2 regions of the Ectobacillus polymachus genome follow, and region 2 is predicted to be linked to the other one. Evidence: riboswitches for the same ligand, from Rfam matches in the RefSeq annotation. Region 2 holds a riboswitch; the other holds the start of a gene.
The links. A riboswitch is a leader RNA that binds a small molecule or an ion and turns the genes downstream of it on or off. The one in region 2 is predicted to bind FMN.
Positions count from the first base shown of each region.

Region 1: another riboswitch for FMN. It lies ahead of ribD (bifunctional diaminohydroxyphosphoribosylaminopyrimidine deaminase/5-amino-6-(5-phosphoribosylamino)uracil reductase RibD); the one in region 2 lies ahead of ACM5BR_RS06155 (ECF transporter S component).

Region 1 covers NZ_JBLREB010000001.1:1,521,662-1,532,864, forward strand. Annotated here, with positions in the region: gene ACM5BR_RS07805 (CopG family transcriptional regulator) at 1-43, opposite strand, end outside; gene ACM5BR_RS07810 (RNA-guided endonuclease InsQ/TnpB family protein) at 465-1,580, opposite strand; gene ACM5BR_RS07815 (LacI family DNA-binding transcriptional regulator) at 1,873-2,820, opposite strand; gene ACM5BR_RS07820 (alpha/beta hydrolase) at 3,014-3,934, shown strand; gene ACM5BR_RS07825 (DUF2552 family protein) at 4,008-4,247, opposite strand; gene ACM5BR_RS07830 (CDGSH iron-sulfur domain-containing protein) at 4,503-4,727, shown strand; gene crcB (fluoride efflux transporter CrcB) at 4,864-5,220, opposite strand; gene crcB (fluoride efflux transporter CrcB) at 5,220-5,612, opposite strand; FMN riboswitch at 5,775-5,920, shown strand; gene ribD (bifunctional diaminohydroxyphosphoribosylaminopyrimidine deaminase/5-amino-6-(5-phosphoribosylamino)uracil reductase RibD) at 6,108-7,199, shown strand; gene ribE (riboflavin synthase) at 7,199-7,840, shown strand; gene ACM5BR_RS07855 (bifunctional 3,4-dihydroxy-2-butanone-4-phosphate synthase/GTP cyclohydrolase II) at 7,855-9,048, shown strand; gene ribH (6,7-dimethyl-8-ribityllumazine synthase) at 9,064-9,534, shown strand; gene bioB (biotin synthase BioB) at 9,588-10,586, opposite strand; gene ACM5BR_RS07870 (DUF554 domain-containing protein) at 10,814-11,203, opposite strand, start outside.
Region 2 covers NZ_JBLREB010000001.1:1,197,403-1,208,605, forward strand. Annotated here, with positions in the region: gene ACM5BR_RS06115 (genetic competence negative regulator) at 1-380, opposite strand, end outside; gene ACM5BR_RS06120 (MerR family transcriptional regulator) at 451-1,344, opposite strand; gene ACM5BR_RS06125 (metallophosphoesterase) at 1,371-2,117, opposite strand; gene ACM5BR_RS06130 (LysM peptidoglycan-binding domain-containing protein) at 2,263-2,718, opposite strand; gene ACM5BR_RS06135 (CPBP family intramembrane glutamic endopeptidase) at 2,711-3,292, opposite strand; gene ACM5BR_RS06140 (RecQ family ATP-dependent DNA helicase) at 3,285-4,814, opposite strand; gene ACM5BR_RS06145 (YpbB family protein) at 4,811-5,860, opposite strand; gene ACM5BR_RS06150 (ferredoxin) at 6,094-6,342, shown strand; gene ACM5BR_RS06155 (ECF transporter S component) at 6,527-7,102, opposite strand; FMN riboswitch at 7,248-7,381, opposite strand; gene ACM5BR_RS06160 (hypothetical protein) at 7,542-8,225, shown strand; gene ACM5BR_RS06165 (peptidoglycan DD-metalloendopeptidase family protein) at 8,334-8,939, opposite strand; gene ACM5BR_RS06170 (cob(I)yrinic acid a,c-diamide adenosyltransferase) at 9,039-9,626, opposite strand; gene ACM5BR_RS06175 (ATP-binding protein) at 9,813-11,203, opposite strand, start outside.

The DNA.
Region 1 (11,203 bases), 320 kb from region 2:
GTTCATTCTCATTTAATCGCTCAAGAACTTCTTTAACCTTCATAGATCACCCCTATTTATACATAATAAAAAAGGAGCGTATACTTGCTTGTCTGTATTATTTTCCTAAAAAATAGTTCCTTTTCAAGCATTTCGTTATTATATAGAAAACGATGCTGCAAAAAGGAACGGTTATATGTGATGGTAGCACACAGTATATGTACGAGCTTCTCATTACCAATACGGAATGGTAAAGAACTCGGTATCAGAAGCAATTTCCTATTGAATGGAGGTCAACAACCCGCCACTTAATACCCTTACGGGTCGTTTGAAGTGGGGGCTTGCGTCTATCAGAGTTCGACAGTGCTTCTACCCTCATAGAGAGCAACTACGCTTATTCCTACCCAGTAGTGCGAACGAGCAACGCTCTCCTACCTTAGTGTGGTGGAACATAAGGACGGTTGACTTCGCCCTTACTACAAGAGCTATACTCCTGTAGTAACTACACCAATATGTTCAATCCCTTTACGGTGTAGATTCATAGCACCAATACGGTCATCATTTGACTTGTATTGGCAGTTTTTACAACAGAATGTGTGTAATTTCTTATTACGGTTTGCTTTCTGGATATGCCCACATTTAGGGCAGGTTTGAGAAGTATATTTTGGGTCTACGACAATTACCTTCTGTCCGTTCATTTTTGTTTTATATTCCAGAATTTGACGAAACTGGTAGAAAGCCCAAGAGACAGAAACATAGCGGTCTTTCACTCGTACTTTTTCAGTTGCAGAACGAACACCTGTTAAGTCCTCTAAAACAAACATAGTACCTCTAGGGTATTTATCAACGAGTGCCTTTGTAATTTGATGGTTTACATCAGTTACATAACGGTTTTCTCTTGAACCAATTTGTTTTAGTTTTTTACGAGCAGACGGTGTTTGTCGCATTTGCAATTGTTTACGAGTAGCTTTAAACTTACCACGCTTATGTTTAACAACATTTCCGTTGTAGAAAGTAGTTTCACCCTGACTATCATAAGTGGTAGCAAGAAAGTTGATTCCTAAATCAATACCGACAATATTGTTTACATCTGCGTAATCTAATTCAGCAAATTCTTTTGCCATTGGAATGTGTAAGATCCATTTTTTATGTTTATGCACAAGTTTAGCAGTACCAAACTTCCAAGTATTATTAAAGTATTTTTTCATAGCCTTGCGTTCATAATTCAATTTAAGACGACCATCAAGTGTATTTACACTAAATTGGCTCTGAGTTAATGAGTAGTCACGATTCCAAACAAGGTCATATTCTGGAAGTTTAAATTCAATTAAAGACCATTCATGTCCATTTGATTTAGCTGACTTGTATCGAGCGATCACTGTTTTCATAACAGATTGAGCCATTTGACTTTTTAGTCCAAACTGATTTCGTAAGTCAGAATAATACAAGTTATTCAAGTTTACTTGATTTAGATTTTTGGTTTCAAAGATATGTTTTGATAGCCAATTACAAGCCTTACGATAAGCGTTAGTTGTTATCTTTAGGCTTTCAGCTTGATTGCCAGAAACATAGATTTGTATTTTCGCAGTAATTGTAGACATTATCCTCACCACCTTTCACTAAATATATTATAACAAAATTTTAATGAAATTAAATAACCTGAATAGGAGGAAGGAGGAGGCAAGGTGGAAGTTTCAGATACTTAATATGGTACAAAATCTTACGATTTTTAACGTACCATACCGTATCTGACGGCAACTCCTCCCCCACTTATCGTCGGGCTACGCCCTGCACACGATTGAAGTAGGGGTATCCTTGCCAATTTTAGATGAAAGAGAGTAGCCAAAAGATAGACATATTGGTGACAGAAATAAAATGGTAATCCTATTATGTTTATATTAGCTGTAGTATGCTTTGTTTCGTAGAATCCCTCTCTACTATATAATGATGAGCATGATGAACAGCAATAGGACCCGAAATCTGTTTTATTTGCTGTACCAGCTGCTTCACCACATATTTTGTCTCATCTGCTGCATTTGTTTGCACCGTCGTTAGACTAGGATACACGTACTCTCCGATTTGACTTCCGTCAAACGCTATCACTTGTAGCCTGTCCGGCATAGGAATATGAAGACTATGTGCTGCACGAATAGCGCCAATTGCCGCCATTTCACTGCTAGCAATAATAGCATCGATATAAGGAGCACTACGTAACGCTGTCGTCACAGCTTGTTGGGCCTTAGCAATCTCAGGCTCTGCTTCGATTACCCGATACGGAATTCGTTTATCCTCTACCATATCTAAAAAGGCTTCCAACCTTTCCTGCATCTTACTAGTCGTATCTCCCACTAGAAACGCAGGGAACTTTACATCTCGTTCTAATAAATATGTAGTTGCAAGGCTGGATCCTTCATAATAACTCTCCAATGGCTCCTTCAATACCATATACGGTACAGAAAAAGACATCTCTTTCATACTTTCATAGGCAGACTCTGTAACAAGAATACCTGCAACTCCCATATGTAAAATAGCTTCCATACTTTTTTGATTTTGTATATTCCATAGGAATACTTCAAAGCCTTCCTCATGGGCTGCTATCTCTATGGAAGGTAGTACATTTGCATAAGAAAGGTGGGCAAAGTCGTCTACAAAAACAGCTATTAGTGGTGAAACCTTGATTGGTTCAGCAGATGCTGCATTCGGCCTATATCGAAGCTGACTAATAGCTTTTTCAACTAGTTGTATCGTTTCCTCGCGAACATAGCCCTTTTTATTTATCACGCGAGAAACAGTTGCAATAGAAACTCCTGCTAATTTAGCAACATCACGAATAGTAGCCACACGTTCACTCCTTGTCTGGAAATAGATTACAATTTCACCGTAATGCATCTAAGAGAAGACGTCAAGCTGAAAATCGATAGAAATAGTAGTCAACATGATTCAGGCTCAATCACTAAGTAGTATAATGAAAAGATAGAATATCATTTTACTGGATGGTAAAATAGACCATAATATGAATGGCAGGAGGATAATCATGGCAGTACTATGGACGTTTATCCTAGTTTTCGTACTTCTCTTTTTAGCGATTGGAATCGTATTTTCAAATAAGGTCATGTACATTCGAAAAAAAACGGATGAGGAAATTTTAGAGCGTGAAGCCGGGACCTATTATAATGCGGAGGAATATGACGCCTTGCCAAAGGAAATGGTGATAATACAGTCTCCATTTGGATATAGTATTGACGGTCTTTACATTCCAAACAATAGTAAAGCATGTATGATTTTTTGCCACGGCGTTACGGTTAATAAAATAAATTCTATTAAATATGCTAATCTGTTTCACAAACGTGGATTTAACATTCTCTTATACGATCATCGTAGGCATGGAAAAACAGGTGGTATGACAACGAGCTATGGTTATTATGAAAAGCAAGATTTAAAGGCAGTGGTTGACTATGTAAAACAACGATTCGCCCCAGATATTATTGGCATTCACGGAGAATCTATGGGAGCAGCCACTCTTCTACAATATGCAGGTTCTGTGGAGGATGGTGCCGACTTCTACATTGCTGATTGTCCGTTCTCAGACTTCTATGAACAGCTTGCCTATCGATTACAAGTTGAATTTCATCTGCCTAAACGGCCTATATTAGACATTGCAACTTTATTTTTAAAATGGAGAGAGGGCTACTCACTTAAAGATGTATCCCCTATTACTTACATTCAAAACATTGCACATCCCATTTTATTTATCCATAGCAAAGAAGATGATTATATTTTACCGAGTATGACGGAAGAATTATACGAAAAGAAACAAGGTCCAAAGCAACTGTTTCTTGCTGAAAAGGGGACTCACGCTCTTTCCTACGGAAAAAACAAAGAAGCCTATGAGGAAGCACTCGATTCTTTTTTGCAAAATTATGTATTTCATGAAAACAATAGTTCATTAAAATAAGTTTTTTATACGAATGAAATTTCAATGTTTTTTCATCCTATTATGATGTAATAATTTACTCCCCTTTACTATGCTATTCTAAAAGAATGTCAGTACTATACATATTTTGCATAATAAAGTACATTGCTTCGTCAACATTAGAAAACTTTTTTATTTCAAACGTAATTTCATTTTGAAGTAACCACTCCTCCATCTCATCCTTCATACTAGAAATGGACCATCGTAGAAGTGTATATGGATGGTTTTCATGCAAAAAGGATACCCATGTTCGTTCTAACGCTATCACTTGTATTTTCTTGTATACTTCGTTCATGCTGTCATTCACCTTTATGTATGTTTGTTCTGCAGTAGCAGTATATAAGATCCTTCATTCAAGGATTAAGAGAACCCATCAAAGCCAAAGTAAAGATTACTGCCTAGGGAAGGATCACTTTATCCGCATTGTAACACAATTCTTATCTAGAAAGTACGTATTCGAATTGTAAACTTGCAATACAAACATACGAACTTTATCATAGGTAAAGAATGAAATTCAGATACGATTCCAACACTTAGGAGGATGAAAGACATGGCTAATGTAAAAATTATGGTTAAGGATAATGGTGCATTTCGTGTAACAGGAGATGTAGAACTCGTAGATTTCGAAGGAAATGCCTTTGAAACAAAAGAAGCCTTTTCGCTATGTCGATGCGGTCTATCTACAAAAATGCCATTTTGTGATGGAAGCCACAAAGGAAAATTTCAATCTGTCGTACGTGCATCAAAATCTCAAGATGACATAAACGAAGAATAAAGTGCTAGGGTCTACTTTACATATATGGAATTTCGCTTGAGCCTTAAAGGTGAGTCTTACTGCCTTAAATAGCATGATAAATGAAAGTGACGAAAACAGGAGGTAAGTTCCGTTTCGTCACCTTTTTATAATATGTTTAGTTGATCATCGTACCAGTCATAAATCCTGCAAATGCAAGAGAAATTCCTGCTACATAGCTAAGCATAACATAAACGATAGTGATCATTTTGCTATTTTCCCAGAGCAGGATACTTTCAAGCTTAAAGGTTGAAAAGGTTGTAAAAGCCCCCATAAACCCCGTTCCTAATAAAAGATACCAAGCATGTTGTACATGCATTCCAAGTAACATACCAAGTAAAAATGCCCCAAGTAAATTGATACACAACGTAGCATATGGAATATTACCCTTATAATAGACTTTTATAATATTTCCAATCATAAAACGGGCAATCGCTCCAAAAAAACCACCAGTTGCAACTAAAATAATATCCATTATGCTTCCTCCTGTATAAATCGCTTCCATACCTTATTTCCAAGCCGGAAGCCAGCCCACGCCATAAAAAGTCCTCCGACTAAACTAGCGAATACATACAGAAAGGCAATCCTATAATTAGGCTCCTGAAGAAATTGCAACGTTTCCACGCTAAATGTAGAAAATGTTGTAAATGACCCGATTAATCCTGTCCCAATTGCAGGTGCGATATACGGATGAAGACCTTTCATTTTAAAAATGGACGCTGTCAAAAATGCGAGAAAAAAGCAACCAAGCATATTAATAAACCACGTAGCAATTGGTGACGGATAAGAATGTGCTATTGCTATCCCAAGGCTATATCGCAGGACAGCTCCTATTATTCCAGCTACGCCTACAAGTATGTATTTCATATTATTTCCTTCTTTCAAATTTCAAAATAAGAGTCCAGGATACATTATAACAAATCATATTCTTCTGTTACGCTTCGAATTTGACCTATTTTAAACAAACATTAATGTTATAAGCAATTTAACTTTTCTTTCCTTTTATTTATGATATAATAACAACAAACAAATATCCTTCGGGGTCGGGTGAAAGTCCCAACCGGCGGTGATGAAGCTGGCAGCTTCTTAGTCCGTGACCCGTTTTGCGTAAGCAAACCGGTGGACCTGGTGAAAATCCAGGACCGACAGTACAGTCTGGATGGGAGAAGGATTACGTTTTCATTTTGGGATACTTTTTATTTATTATGTATACGGATTTTTAATATTCTATTTTCCTTGTATTCTTACCAAAAAAATAGGATTATTTCGTATATTCCCATTTCCTTTTGAAAACCCGACTCTCTCAAACCCTAAAGGATGTCTCCTTTAGGGTTTTTTATTTTTTCAAGGAGAGGTGAAACGATGACGGATGAAGAGTATATGAGACTAGCCTTGCACTTAGCTGCTAACACGCAGGGACAAACAAGTCCAAATCCGATGGTAGGGGCGATAATCGTTCAAAATGGCTCCATAGTAGGAATAGGAGCTCATCTGCGCGCTGGTGAAGCACATGCAGAAGTTCACGCAATAAAAATGGCCGGTGATAAAGCACAAGGCTCAACGGTATATGTAACATTAGAGCCTTGCAGTCACTTTGGTAAAACACCTCCTTGCTGTGACCTACTTATAGACAAAGGGGTAAAACGAGTTGTTATTGCAACTCTTGACAGCAATCCCCTTGTTTCTGGTCAGGGAGTGCAACGTTTACAAGAAGCTGGAATCCAAGTAGATGTAGGTATTTTAGAAGCAGAAGCAAAGAAATTAAACGAAATATTTTTTCATTACATGGCTACCAAAAAACCTTTTGTAACCTTAAAAGCAGCCACAAGCTTAGATGGGAAAATTGCTACTTCTTCTGGTGAAAGTAAATGGATTACAGGTAAATTATCCCGAGAGGATGTACATCAATATCGTAACAATCATGATGGGATTCTCGTAGGGGTAAATACCGTTATCACGGATAATCCGAGCCTTACAACACGGCTTCACGGCGGCGGCAAGAATCCCATACGCATTGTACTTGATACGTATTTACGAACTCCTTTATCTTCAAACCTAGTAAAGGACGGAGAAGCACCGACATGGATCATTGTAGGTGCGCACGTGCAAAAGGAAAAGATAAAGCAATATGAAGCATATGGTGTCGCTATTATTCAAATGAAATCACCATTAATAGAAATAGATCCATTGCTATCCCTTCTTGGTGAACGCGGCATTCTATCTCTTCTTGTAGAAGGCGGTCAGCACGTTCACGCTAGCTTTTTAGAAGGGGGCTATTGGGACAGGCTTATTTTGTATATGAGCCCCCGTTTAATTGGTGGAGTGAATGCTCCTTCCTTCTTTGGCGGGAAAGGCTTTTCTTCTCTTCAAGATACTCCCCTTCTATCTATTCAAAAAATAGAAATGATTGGTGAGGATATAAAACTGATTGCACATAAGAGGGGCGTGCGCTGATGTTTACAGGAATCGTTGAAGAAATAGGAACGATTGCAAGTGTGCAGCGTTCTGGAATGGCTATTCGAATGAACATTTCTGCAAAACAGGTTTTAGAGGATGTACAAAACGGAGATAGCATTGCTGTAAATGGCATATGCTTGACGGTTGTTTCGTATACCCCTTCCTCTTTTACCGTTGATGTAATGCCAGAAACCATAAAAGCAACGTCTTTACAAGCAGCAAAAAACGGATCGCACGTGAATTTAGAACGAGCAATGGTTTCCAATGGACGGTTTGGTGGTCATTTTGTATCGGGGCATATAGACGGTACAGGAACGATAATAGCAAAACATCACGAAGCAAATGCTGTATATTATAAGATTGAAATTTCCCGTCACCTATTACGGTACTGCATTCAAAAAGGATCCATTGCAATCGATGGTACAAGTCTTACCATATTCAAGATAGATAACAATTCCATTACGATTTCACTTATTCCCCATACGCTTAACTATTCGGTTCTGGGACATAAGGAAGTCGGAGAGATTGTAAACATTGAATGCGATCTAGTAGGTAAATACATTGAACGTTTTATAACAAAGCCACCTGAAAATAGCTCTATCACAACAAGCTTTTTACAAGATAACGGATTTATGTAAGGAGGAGAAAAGGAATGTTTCATACAATTGAAGAAGCATTGCATGATTTAAAAAACGGTAAAGCGGTTATTGTTTGTGATGATGAGAATCGTGAAAACGAAGGCGATTTTATCGCCTTAGCAGAAACGATCACACCTGAAACCATTAACTTTATGATTACACATGGCCGCGGACTTGTGTGTGTACCGATTACAATCGAGCACGCACAGCGATTAAATCTAAAGCCAATGGTAAATCAAAATACAGATTCACATGGAACTGCCTTCACAGTAAGTATCGATCACAAGCATACTACTACTGGAATTAGTGCATTTGAACGCGCGATGACGATTCAGGAAATGATGAATCCAGAATCAACCGAATCAGACTTTCATCGTCCAGGTCATGTATTTCCGCTCATCGCAAAAGCTGGGGGTGTATTGCGACGTGCTGGTCATACAGAAGCTGCTGTAGATTTAGCAACGCTATGCGGAGCTGGGCCTGCTGGCGTTATTTGTGAGATTATGAATGAAGACGGAACGATGGCTCGTGTTCCTGAATTACAACAAATTGCAAAACAATTTGATATGAAAATGATCACAATCCAATCTTTAATTGAATTTCGCCGTCATCACGAAACACTTATAAAGCGTGAAGTGGAAATCCAACTTCCAACATCATTTGGAACCTTCCGCGCAGTTGGTTATTCGAATGCCATTGATGACAAGGAGCATATTGCACTAATAAAAGGTGAAATTACACCAGACGCTCCAGTACTCGTTCGCGTTCACTCCGAATGCTTGACCGGAGATGTATTTCACTCTTTACGCTGCGATTGCGGACCGCAGCTTCATGCAGCATTAGCTCAAATTGAGAAAGAAGGAAACGGCATACTTTTATATATGCGCCAAGAAGGACGGGGCATTGGTCTTTTGAACAAGCTACGAGCCTATAAGCTGCAAGAAGAAGGTTACGATACAGTAGAAGCGAATCATAAGCTTGGATTTCCTGCTGACTTACGAGACTATGGTATTGGTGCTCAAATATTAAAGGATTTGGGCGTTTCAAAAATAAAACTTCTTACGAATAACCCAAGAAAAATTGCAGGCTTAAAGGGACACGATTTAGAGATTGTAGAACGGGTTCCAATCGAAATGCCTGCTACAGAAGAAAACGCTGCTTATTTGCAAACAAAGGTAGACAAATTAGGGCATCTATTACATTTATAAGAGGAGAGATATACTATGTTATTTGAAGGACATTTAGTTGGTACAGGTTTAAAGGTGGCAATCGTCGTGGCACGTTTTAATGAATTTATAACGAGTAAACTATTGAGTGGTGCACAGGATGGCTTAAAACGCCACGGAGTTGAAGAAGCTGATATAGATGTAGCATGGGTACCGGGGGCTTTTGAAATTCCTCTAATAGCAAAGAAGCTTGCTGAGAGCGAAAAGTATGATGCTGTCATTACACTTGGTACAGTCATTCGCGGTGCAACCTCTCATTATGATTATGTTTGTAATGAGGTAGCAAAGGGAGTTGCTGCTACATCTGCACAAACAGGCATACCTGTCATTTTCGGTGTCGTTACAACAGAAAATATAGAACAAGCAATCGAACGTGCTGGAACAAAAGCAGGAAATAAAGGATGGGATGCAGCTGTTTCGGCAATTGAAATGGCAAACCTTAATCGTCAAATCCAACTTCTCTCCTAATACAAAAACAAAAAAAGAGATACAAAAGAAAATCTTTTGTATCTCTTTTTTTATTACAATGCACATTCTTCAATTTCAAATCCTAAATCTGAAATCAAATTCCAATCTGCAGTCGGTTCTTGTCCTTCCGTCGTTAAATAATCACCTACGAAAATGGAGTTTGCTGCATATAATCCAAGAGGCTGTAGTGCACGTAAGTTTACTTCACGACCCCCAGAAATACGAATCTCCTTAGAAGGATTTACAAATCGCATCATCGCTAAAATCTTTAAACATTGTAACGGATGAAGCTCTTTTGTCCCTTCCAGCGGAGTACCTGGAACTGCAACAAGAAAATTACAAGGTATAGAATCTGCATCCAATCTCTTTAACTCGAATGCAATGTCAACTCGTTGCTCTTCATTTTCACCCATTCCAAAAATAGCACCTGAACAAGGAGAAATGCCTACTTCTTTCACTTTCTCAACTGTATCCACTCGATCATCATACGTATGGGTAGAACAAATACTTTCATAATTATCTACATGAGTATTTAAATTATGATTGTAACGGTGCACACCAGCGTCCTTTAATTGTTGTGCTTGATCCTCATTTAAAAAACCTAAACAACAGCAAATTTTTAAATCTGTTGTATCTCGAATTTCCTTTACTGCGCCAATTACATGTTCTACTTCTTTATCAGATGGACGTCGACCTGATGCTACAATACAGTATGTACCTGCTTTACGACGAACTGCTTCTTGCGCCCCTTGCACAATTTTTTCTTGTGTAAGCCACGCATACTTTTCAATAGGAGCTTCTGATATGACAGATTGAGAACAATAATTACAATCTTCAGGACAAAGACCCGATTTTGTGTTAATGATCATATTCAACTTTACTTTTTTACCAAAATAATGTTGACGAATAATATAAGCAGCATTCATAACCTCTAAAATATCATCATCGGATGACTGTAAAATACTAAGTGCTTCTTCTCTCGTTATTTCTTTGCCTTCCACAATTTCATGAGCAAGCTTCTGCCAATCCTTTTTCACTAAAGCACCTTCCATCTTTCTTCTCCCCTTTTCCTATCATACCTATTCTCAATCATGTATAAATGGAAATTCCATTACATGCGTGAGTATGTAGACATCATTATATGTTAACCTTTATAAAATAAATGTTAACATTATGAAATAAATGCTGTCAATACAAACAATATTTTCAATAAAAAAAAGCACAGTCTCCTGCTGTGCTTTTTATTGAAGATAGAAAAAATAAAGCTTCTTTTCTCTATTTACATTGTAAATAGAGGAAAACTATTGACAAGTACAACGAGTAAGATAGCGATTACTAAACTTGGAAGCATATTTGCGATTCGAATAGAGGTGATTTTAAGCATATTTAATCCGATAGCAATAATTAATATACCTCCTACTGCGGTTACCTCCAGAATAATTTGATTCATTAAATACTCTGGAACTATAGCATGAATTTGTGTTGCTAATAAAGCAATTATGCCCTCGTATATAACAACAGGAATAGCTGAAAACATAACGCCGAGACCGAGTGCAGATGTAAAAATAATAGAAGAAATTCCATCTAGCATGGACTTCGTATACAAAACAGTATGATCGAAACGCAAACCGCTATCTAACGCTCCTACTATAGCCATAGCTCCTACAAC
Region 2 (11,203 bases):
CCTAATGAATATAGCCGATTAGCTAATGCTATAACATCGTCTAATGAAGAAAATTCATATAATATATCATCGCTTTCATCTAGCGTAACCTGCATTTCAATAAATTCATCACTAAAATCTTCTTCCAGATCATCCTCTTGATGCTCTTTCGTTACGATAACAATCATCCCTTGCGCCTGCAAAGAAAACACTTCGACCGCAATTGGTCCATCTGCTTCAAAGCCAAGCTCACGATTCGCTTCATGCATCATATCACGAAACAGTTGCTGTACTTTCGGAGCATTCTTCCATAAGTCTTCCTTTGTAAGCCCTCGTTCCATTAAATCATCAAAAGTTAGAAAAATTTTAATTTTGTTGTAATTTAATCGTTCCAGCCTCATCTCATACCCTCCTAACATCAACCGCTGCATTTAGATTAGTATATGAAACAGAAATAGGATGGTTCATCGTTCAGGCACGTATGATCCAACGATCCCATTCTTCTTTCGTCGCGCCTACTATATAGTTCTTCACCGCTTCTTTTTCTTGTTCTGGAAGCTTCAATATGGCACCGCCGCCAAGACCAATCGTTAGAAAATCGTACTTTTCACGTAGACGGTTTGCCAATTTAATTGTCGCTACTACATTTCTTTGTAGTGAACAGGAGAGAAAGACAAACTTTGGATGTAATTCTTCAATAACAATATCGATATCGTTTTCTTCAATGCTTGTCCCTAAATAAATAGATTGGTACCCTTTTCTCCGTAAATAAATAGTGAAGATTAAAAGTCCGAGTTCATGAGTTTCATTGGGGCCGCAAACGGTAATTACTTTTGGAAGAACAGTATTTACCGTTAGATTGTGATAGATCATTCCTATCCGTGAGCGAAGAAATGACATAGCAAAATGCTCATGAGCGCTCGTAATTTTATGATTCTCACAAAGCTCTCTAAGTTTGGTTACAACCTCTAATAGTATTTCCGTTGTCACCTTATCTACAGAAAAAATACTAAAGGCTTCATTTAAATACTCGTGAGCTTTAATTTCATCAAATTGTAGCAGAGAATGGAGAATAGAGTCAATTAAAATTTCTTTATGACTAGCCTCATTATCATATACTTTCGTATTAAGTTGACTGCTTTCTAATAAACTAACCGCTTGTCCAATCGTAAACCCTTCATTTACTTTCTCTAATAGCCACTTCAGTATTTTAACATGTTCTTCTGTATATAGCCGATGTCCTGCTTCATTTCGTTTTGGTGCAATAATTTGATATCTTCGTTCCCATGCACGTAACGTACCTGGATGGATACCAAGCATATTTGAAACTGCTTTAATGTTATATTTTCCTTCATAATAATCCATTCCTGTTTCCCACCTTACAAAACGTATCAATAGTCTATTGCCTTTACAGTTACGATACATACTTCTGGAGGACGCAGTCTAAGGAAAGAATACGATGGACTAAATCCATTGCTAATATACTGTTTTGTATGACCCAAATCATATATTCCAACTTTTCCCGATTGATTCTTAGCAACTCCACTTAAAATGAGCGAGATACGATCATCCTTACTTACTTTGTTCTCAATACTACAATCATGGCTGGCAAGAATGCGAAATCCATCCTCTCCGGAGTCGCTAAGGGCTAAATCAAGACGATCTCTCTTCAACACAACATCATCTACGCCTAGAAGTATAAGTTTCTCGCCACTGTAGGATTCAAAGGCAGCACATGTATTATCTAGAATCGTTACTTTGTGATCAAGTAAAAGTGCATCTAGCTCGTGTGCATCTCCTTCATAATCCTTCTCTCCCCAAACAAAATAAAGCGGACCAATTTCACGTAATACCTCAATATTATTCGCTACTCTCTCCAATGGAACACCCTTGTCTGTCAGATTTCCGCCAATGATAACAAAGTCTACACTTTCCTTTACTTGTTCCAATATACGATGGGAAATGACACATCTACGAATATCTGAAATATAAAAAATAGAAACTTCTCCAAAACTTCTTGGAAAGTTAGCAAATGTAATCTCTTGCTTACGAATTATTATCTTATTTGTCTTTTTATATTGATAAAGACCAAGTAGTATAACAGCCCCTATTAGAACTGTCGTTATTAACCAAATCATAGTATACCCCTTATATTAATGTTCTACATTACCTATACAGATAATATCATACTATCGAGTTAAAGAAGAAAGATAATGTATCGCTTCTAGAAGAAATCCTATTCCATACATTGGAACATGCATTGGACACGGCAGTTCTTATCATCTATCGGGATGGGATTTTTAGTACTTGACCTGCTTTCACATTATTATTTTGAATGGTATTGTATTTTAAAATAATAGCTACACCATCTTCATTTGGAAAGTATTGCTTTGCAATGCTCTCTAACGTCTCGCCTTCCTTAACCTTATGGAAGGTAAACGTCCCTGTTTGTCCTGACGTTTTTTGTTGTTCGGGTTGAGTTGTACTTTCAAAGAATATTTTTTCGTAAAGCTGGGAGTTTTCCTCTAGTTCCTTCTCCTTTTGAGTCATATATTGATTTGTAAAATAATAAACAGCAACAGGTAACACAATAAAAACTACAACTAGAAGACGGAGAAACAAATATTGATAACGACGTTTCTTTTTCTTCTTTTTATTCTTTTGATTATGTACCTCGCTTCTTGGAGGTAAAGATTGTAGTTCATTCTCTTGTTCCTTTGATGGTGCTTGCTCAGACATCTTCTTCTCCCTCCGTTACCTTCCTTAAATGAAGTCCCATGATGAAATCAACAAGAAAATGAGCAAATATAGGTACGAGTAAATTACCAGTATATACAAATAAGCAACCAAACGATACACTTATCAATAAAACGAAAAAAAATAAAAATGGCTTTTTTAAGTAACGTACATGTAAAACAGCAAAAATAATACTGGAAGCTACGATTCCGAATTTTGTTTGTAGAATTCCTCGAAATAATAGTTCCTCTGAAAATCCAATACATAACGTTAACATAAAAAGGTAAGGCACGCTAATCCCGCGAAATATTCGATCATTTATGCCTCCATCGTCCATCCATTCCTCTGGTAACAGTTTCGTAGCTACTAGGTCTACTAAAACGATACAACCAGCAATGCCCCCGCCCCCAATTAATATCACGATAGGGTCCCAAACAAATAAAGAATATAGCTTTGAAACGTCATGAAAGAGCATGTATGATAATAGGACACTAAGTGTGATAATGATTGCTTGTGTAATAAGTAAATGTAAGCGTAATTCACGAACGGTCATGTTTTGCTCCTGTTCTTTATTCATGTTCCCTCCACATATTCAAATAAAACAGCTGCCCTAAATGCATTCTCCAATCTTTCTGTTCTTTCTCTTCTTTGTTGTTACTCTTACAATAGTAATTTACATCTATTCCGCACAAATCACAGCAATGGTCTGGATGATGATCAAGCCTATATCCAAACAGCTGCAACAATCCAAGTCTTCTGCATTCATTCGTACTTAACCATCTTTGCATGGCACGTAGCTTATTCATTTTCTGCTGTAGTAAAGTAGCGGCAGCTTCCGATATAGAGCTGGCGGCAGCTAGCCCAAGCTTCTCTTTATCCAGCCATTCTCCCTCTATAATACCTAAGCTTTCAAGTTGAAAGTATACAAACCGCCAATGCTGCTCTGTAAATCCAATTATATTCCTTGCTACTTCTTCAGTACGTTCTAATGATATCATGCTCGTACGTTCTTGTACCAAGGTTGACACGAATCCTTCAATTAATTCAGTTTGAGGAAGCTCACTAGAAATCATGCTGATTGGTACTTCATGATCAGCTGCAGAAAGTAGTACAATTGCCACACTGTCTTGCTGATCACGACCCGCTCGTCCAATTTCTTGCAAATAAGATTCAATATTTGATGGATATTGAAAATGAATAACATATCGAACATTCGGCTTATTTATTCCCATGCCGAATGCACTTGTACATGAAATGATGCGAAGTTGATCATGAATAAATTGTTGCTGAATAAGCATACGATCTTCCTGATCCATCCCCCCATGATAGTGGGAAACTCCCATTACTCCTTCATCACGTAAATAGAGAGCAATTGCCTCCGACCAATAGCGACTTGAACAATAAATAATACCCGGTCCCTCTAGCCGTTTTACGTAGTCTAATAATACTCTCTTTTTTTCTTCTGTGGAATCAACTCTTTCTACACAAAAGGCAATATTCGGTCTGTCAATTGAAAATAGATGTAGCTTTACATCTTTAAGCTGTAAGGTATTTACAATATCATCTAGCATCTCCCGAGTTGCAGTTGCAGTTAAGGCAAGCACAGGAGGTGAATCTAGCTCTGTAATGACATTATGAAGCCTCTGGTAATCTGGGCGAAAATCATAGCCCCATTGTGAAATACAATGAGCCTCGTCAACAACGAATAATGAAATGTTTGTTCGTTTCATTGCCCGAACAAAGATCCGTGATTGTAACATTTCAGGAGATACAAATATAAATTTATACGTTTGTATATTTTGCATTGCTTTTTGTTTTTCCTCATACGTACGGAAGCTATTAAAGGCAATTACACGCTTTTCCCCAATTAACCGTAATTGATCGACCTGATCTTCCATAAGAGATAACAACGGAGAAACAATAACAACTGCTCCTTCGCGCACAAAGGCGGGTATTTGATACGTAATAGATTTACCACCACCTGTTGGCAGCATCGCAACAACATTATGACCATCTAACAAATCCATAATGATTTCCCTTTGTCCTGGTCGGAAGGATTCATATTTAAATTTTTCTTTCAGTACAGCCTCAATATTCATTCACTTCCTCCTAACGATGCAAGTACAAGACGAATAGAAAAATAGTCAATATCGTTACCGACATATTGCTTTAGTACACGTAGCTTTCTCGTTTTAACATCTAAAACGATTTGCCTAATTCGTTTCACATTGTCATTGGAAACAAATTGTTCAATAGGAAATGTCGGAACATGCATAGCAATTTCCACAAGATGATCTTCAATTGTATTTCGTCTTAGCCTTCGTATGATTGCGATTTCCTCTAATTTCTTTCCTTCCATCCACAGAAGATATGTTTTTTGTGTCGAAATACTTAAAACCGTTGCAAGGCCGTCTTGCTTTGGAATTAATTCACGTAACAAAGAATAATGATCGTCCTTTGATAAACTCCAAATCATTTTATGTAGCGTTCCAAGAAACATCATATGAGTATGAAAGGAATCCTGATGTAAAGAAATGGCTAGCTGCTCATTCGTATATCCAATATAATTAGCACCTGTAAAGCGAAAAACAAGATTGGAAGCCTCTTCATCAGGCAGTTCTTCAAACAATTGTACACATTCCGTATAGAGCATATCACGTACTTTCTCTCTTGAATAAGGTAACGATAACAAAAATGACTTAACCCAAGACGTTGTTTCTAAATCCTGTTGAATTGGTAGAAAAGTGGTGTGCGCTTGTAAATTAGAAACAGTTTGTATTAACAATGATAGTCTTTTCCATACAATCTCTGCTACATCTTTATATTGTAATCCATCCAGCCTAGAAGGAAAGGGAGTCTGAATGAGAGCTTCCTTAATCTCTCGTTCCCCCAAGGAAGATAAAACATAAGTATTCTTTTGTATTTTTACAATCCAGTTTAGGTTTAATAATTTGTTAACTTGCTCATCATATACGTGTCGGTTCAATTTCTTATCTATACCAAACAAAAACGATAATTGAAACACGGTACCATCTTGGAGAGTTTGCGAAGAACGCTTCCCTTTTAATAGATGAAAAATCGATGCGGACGTTCTTTCACCATGAATTTGCTTCAATCCGTACAAAATCGTATGTAAGAGGTTCATCACAAAATCACTCCTTTCCTAATCTCATGCCTCTATTGTAACAAAAGATAGCAATAATCGTCATGAATGATAAATGAAAACGTTTTATATAAAAGCTGTCGAATTTTGAAAAAACAAATATTTTCCTAGAGTTTTTAATTGAAAAGTTGAAGAAACCGTTTTACAATAGGGTTAGATTTTCTTTCATTAGGTTTTTTTAACTAATGATACATACATTTGGGAGGTTTTCACTAATGGCAAAGTATACAATCGTTGACAAGGAAACATGCATCGCATGTGGAGCATGCGGAGCTTCTGCACCTGACATTTATGATTATGATGATGAAGGTCTAGCATTTGTAACATTAGACGACAACAAAGGTATCGTTGAAATTCCTGACGTTCTTCTTGATGATATGATGGACGCTTTTGAAGGATGCCCTACAGATTCTATTAAAGTTGCTGAGGAACCATTTGACGGCGACGCTACAAAATTCGAATAATATCGTCAAAAAAGCGTTATTCCCATTGGGAATAACGCTTTTTTTGTTAGGCTTTGTTAAACTTGCCTGTTGATTTTCGCTCTAGGCGCTCCAATCAAAGTTGTGGCAATATCAACAATGAGCTTTAACATAACCTTTAGTTAAGAAAAACGACCTATTCTATTTCTAGGCCGTTTGTTTTAATTTAAGCACTTTTGATTTTTGTAGCCATCCATACTTGGAGACGTGAAACAAGAAGAACGGATACGACAGCAACGAGAACACCCTTAATGATATTAAATGGCAATATACCGGTAATAATCAGCTGTTTCATTGCGCTGCTGGACATAGCTGGTGAATTTAAAAACCATGTGTAAGCAGGTAGAATGAGATAGTAGTTTAATATACTCATGCCAATTGTCATAATAGTTGTTCCTACTACGAGACCAGTTGTTAACCCTTTAACGGAATAATATTTACGGTAAAAATAAGCTGCTGGTAAAATGAAAACACATCCTGCGATAAAGTTCGCAACCTCTCCGACTGGTACACCCATAAAACTTCCTTGGACAACATAATATAAAATATTTTTCGTAGCTTCTACAATCATCATAGCACCAGGTCCAAAAAGAATAGCTGCCACTAGGCCTGGTACATCGCTAAAGTCAATTCGTAAAAATACAGGCAATCCTGGAAACGGAAAATCTAGCATCATAAGTAGATAAGAAATACTACCTAACATAGCCACGGTTACCATTTTCGATACATTTCGATTCTTCATTTTCTCTCTCCCTTTTCCTCCGATCTTCTTATGGAAATGGAAAGGTTCTATCGTACCAATTAAAAATCCCCTTTTCATCGAAAAGGGGAGATAAGATAGTACGGCAAAATGAACGTTTTCATATTCAAAAATGACAACGCCGAACCTCCATCTTCTCCCATCCAGACTATACTGTCGGCTTCGGAATCTCACCGAATCCTGCCAATAACGGCTCGCGGGCTTAAGAGTCAATGCTCTAATACCGCCGGTAGGGAATTACACCCTGCCCCGAAGATAGATCGATATTTTATTTCGTTTATGTAAAAGATTATACATGAATATGTAAGAAATGTGAATGAAAATGCCTTGTAGTTTTAGTTTTTTTCTGGTGTTTATAAATACAAAGTGCTAATATGTTATATTGTGAGGAAAAGGCAGTTCTTTTTCTGGGGGAAATGTCATGAAGAAAACACAAAAACAGACCGTTTATCAATTTATGAAAAAAAGTCTGCGTAAAGAATATTTTTATTTAAAAAGAGATTTGCTTCTCTATTGTCCTATTGAATACGGAGAATTTTCTACAAATGCATACTACGCTGCACTGGATAAGGACGGCATTAGTATTTATCAGTATGACAAAAAAGTTGATAATCGCATAAAATTATTAGAACGCCATCCTTGGAAAACATGGAATCGTGTTAAGATTGACCATTTCTTTAAAAAATCAGAATTTGTTTTTCAAGGCCAATCGAATCGTATTTTTTATTTTCTAAACGATGGAAAAGCCGTACAACGAATCATTGAACAATATACTACTATTGAAGTAGAAGTTGCGACGAGATCATTTTGGCGCAAGTTTCCTGGTTTTCGGTCCCAATCTCCGATTAACATGTACGTAGCTGCTATTGTGTATGCTATCATTCCATCATTTGTACTAAAACTCGTTCTTCCTTATCTCGTACAAAAATTACTTTTCTCTATTTCTGTTTTTACGATGCTGCTTGGTCTACTTTGCTTAGTTATCGGCCTAATTGATCCAACCATTGTACTTTGGAAACAGAAGGAAAAAACGCGTAAAAAAGTTGCGTATTATTTTAGCTATATCACGATTATCGGATTTATTTGTATTTTTATTTTTTGGTAAAAGAGCTTTATCTTACACCTCAGTAGTTTGCAAATAACCCATCCTTTTTTAGGATGGGTTATTTGCAATTTTACATAATCATATCCATTTAAAGCTTATGTATACATATTAATCTATATCTGTTTTCGAGTGTATGATTAATTGCTGGGATGGATAAATTATATCGGTATGCAATTGATTTTGGATCTTAAGCTCTTCAACTGTCATACCGTATTTTACTGCTATACTAGAAAGCGTATCTCCTTTTTGGACAAAATAAGAAGAGGATGATACCATCTCTGACGGCACTATACCTAACACTTGAAGCGGATTAACGGCATTAGACTTCGCAATATTCCAATCTCCATTATGAACTTCAAAATGTAAATGAGATCCATGGGATAATCCCGTATTTCCAACTTCACCAATTTTCTGCCCACTATGTATGTGCTGGCCTACGCTTACGAAACGTTTACTTAAATGCGCATAAACTGCCTCATACCCATTTGTATGCCGAATAAAGATGACATTACCATAGCTTTTACTGTAATAGGATTTCGTCACAGTCCCTTTGCTCGCTGCTACAACGGGTGTCCCAACAGTTGCTGCAATATCGATGCCATAGTGATGACCGCTGCGCGTCCCGAAATAATCGCTCACAGCACCCGATACAGGCCAAATCCATTGCGTATCTGCCTTACTGGGTAACGGCATGAAGAAAAACGAAACGAGCATAAGCTTCCACCATTTCATCTTAAATCCCTCCTACAACTCACCGTATTAGTTTTACCTTTTGATCAAAGAAGTATACGTGAATAAATAGGAGGATGGTTATTACTTTGAAGATTGAGAGTCTTCATCTTTGTTTCGGAAGACAATTGCGCTTCTTTCATATTCCACATCTTTAACACCAAGTCTAGCATTAATAACCCGCGCTACAGCAAATAAGTAATCGGATAAACGATTTATATATTTTAGAACATGATCGTTTATTTCATCTACTTTTTTAAGAGAAACAATATTACGTTCTGCTCGTCTTGTAACTGCTCTTACGATATGTATAGCGCTAGAAGCAGGCGAGCCTCCCGGCAGGATAAATCGTTCAAGCTCAGGTGCTTCTTCAATATAAGCATCTATGCGTTCTTCTAAGAATGTAATCATATCTTCCGTTACTTTGTAAGGGAGTTTTTTATTTACAATTGCTAAATCCCCGCCGCAATCAAATAACTCATGCTGAATCTTTTCTAACTCTTGGTATAGACTGTGTAGTCTTTCATCATTCATCAGCGTCATGGCTTGCCCTAAAAAAGAATTCACTTCATCAATCGTTCCATAAGCTTCCACACGAGCGTGATTTTTATCGACTCTTCCTCCGACTAAACTCGTTTTACCCTCATCGCCAGTTCTTGTATATAATTTCATGTATACCCCTACCCTTCCTTTGTTTTGCCCTTAGTTTTTCTATAAGCACTTCACATACTCCTTTATTTTATCAGGAAATTGTTTTACATCTCCCCTAGGAGACTTCTTTTTAGAAAAACGTTAAAAAACTCTTACGACTTCCTTTCCTAAAGAAATCGTAAGAGCTTTTCATAGTGCAGTTACATTTTATTTTGACTGAGGTAAAAAAATGGAAAAGGTCGTGCCTTCATTTACAACGCTATGCACCGAAATACGGCCTCCGTGTCCTTCAACAATATTTTTTGCAATGGCTAAGCCAAGTCCAGTACCACCTGTTTTTCCACGCGTTCTTGCTTTATCACCTTTATAAAATCGTTCAAAAATAAACGAAACGTCCTCTCCCTGAATGCCGATGCCAGAGTCCTTTACCTCAAAACGTGCTCCCTCTTCATCCTTATTAACAGTTAGAACCACTTCACCACCTGCATCGGTATGACGAACAGCATTATCAATTAAATTCGTGAACACTTGCTCCATTCGATCTGGGTCAAATACAAGCGATTTCACATCAGATTGAATCACTGCATGTAAACGAACTTCCTTTTCCTTGGAAATCCCTTGAAATTTCCGAATTATTTTATCAACAAATGGTGCAATTTCAATGGTTTGTTTAAACAGCTCGGTAACTCCGCTTTCCATCCGTGCTAAGTCAAGCAAATCATTAACGAGACGACCTAAACGAACCGATTCGTCATAAATAATTTGGATAAACTCATGTACCTCTTCTTTACTCGAAACAACATCATCTAGAATTGCCTCACTGTACCCTTGTAGCATGACCATTGGTGTACGGAGTTCATGTGACACATTGGCAATAAAGTCACGGCGCATTTTCTCAAGTCGTCGCTCTTCCGTCATATCTCGCAGGACAGCTACTGCACCGCGTACATTCGTTTGATTGTAAAGAGGTGTCATAAGCACGACATAATTACCGTTTTGTACATTCACTTCCACTGCTTGCTGTTGTTCACTTTCTACTACTTTTTGAAATAAATGTGTTAGCACAACAGGTATGTTATTCGTATTCTTTGAAGGATTGTGATCATCATTCCAAAGTTCTACGAAACGTTCTGCAGGAGGATTAAGCATAACAGCTTCGCCATCATGATTAAGAGTAATGACTCCATCGGCCATACTACTTAAAATGCTGGATAAATGCTCCTTCTCCTGCTGCAGTGCGTTCATATTAAATTTAAGCTGTTTGCCCATTTGATTCAGGGCTGTAGCAAGCTCCCCAATTTCATCTTGCGAAACAGCTTTTGCTTTCGTATCAAACTTCCCACGCGCTACTTCGAATGCAACCTCCCTCATTTTGCGAAGCGGGGCAGTAATTCGAGTAGACAGGAAGAAAGCAAAAAACGTCGTCAAAATAATCGCAATACCTGCCGATAAAAAAATGAACTCTGTTGTTTTATCCATCGCTTGATTGGAAACTTCCAGGGACTGATAGACAAATACAGCCCCTTGATCTTGTTTGATTGGAATTCCCACAATCATAATTTGATTGCTTGGATTTCCAGTATTCTGTGGTACATTCA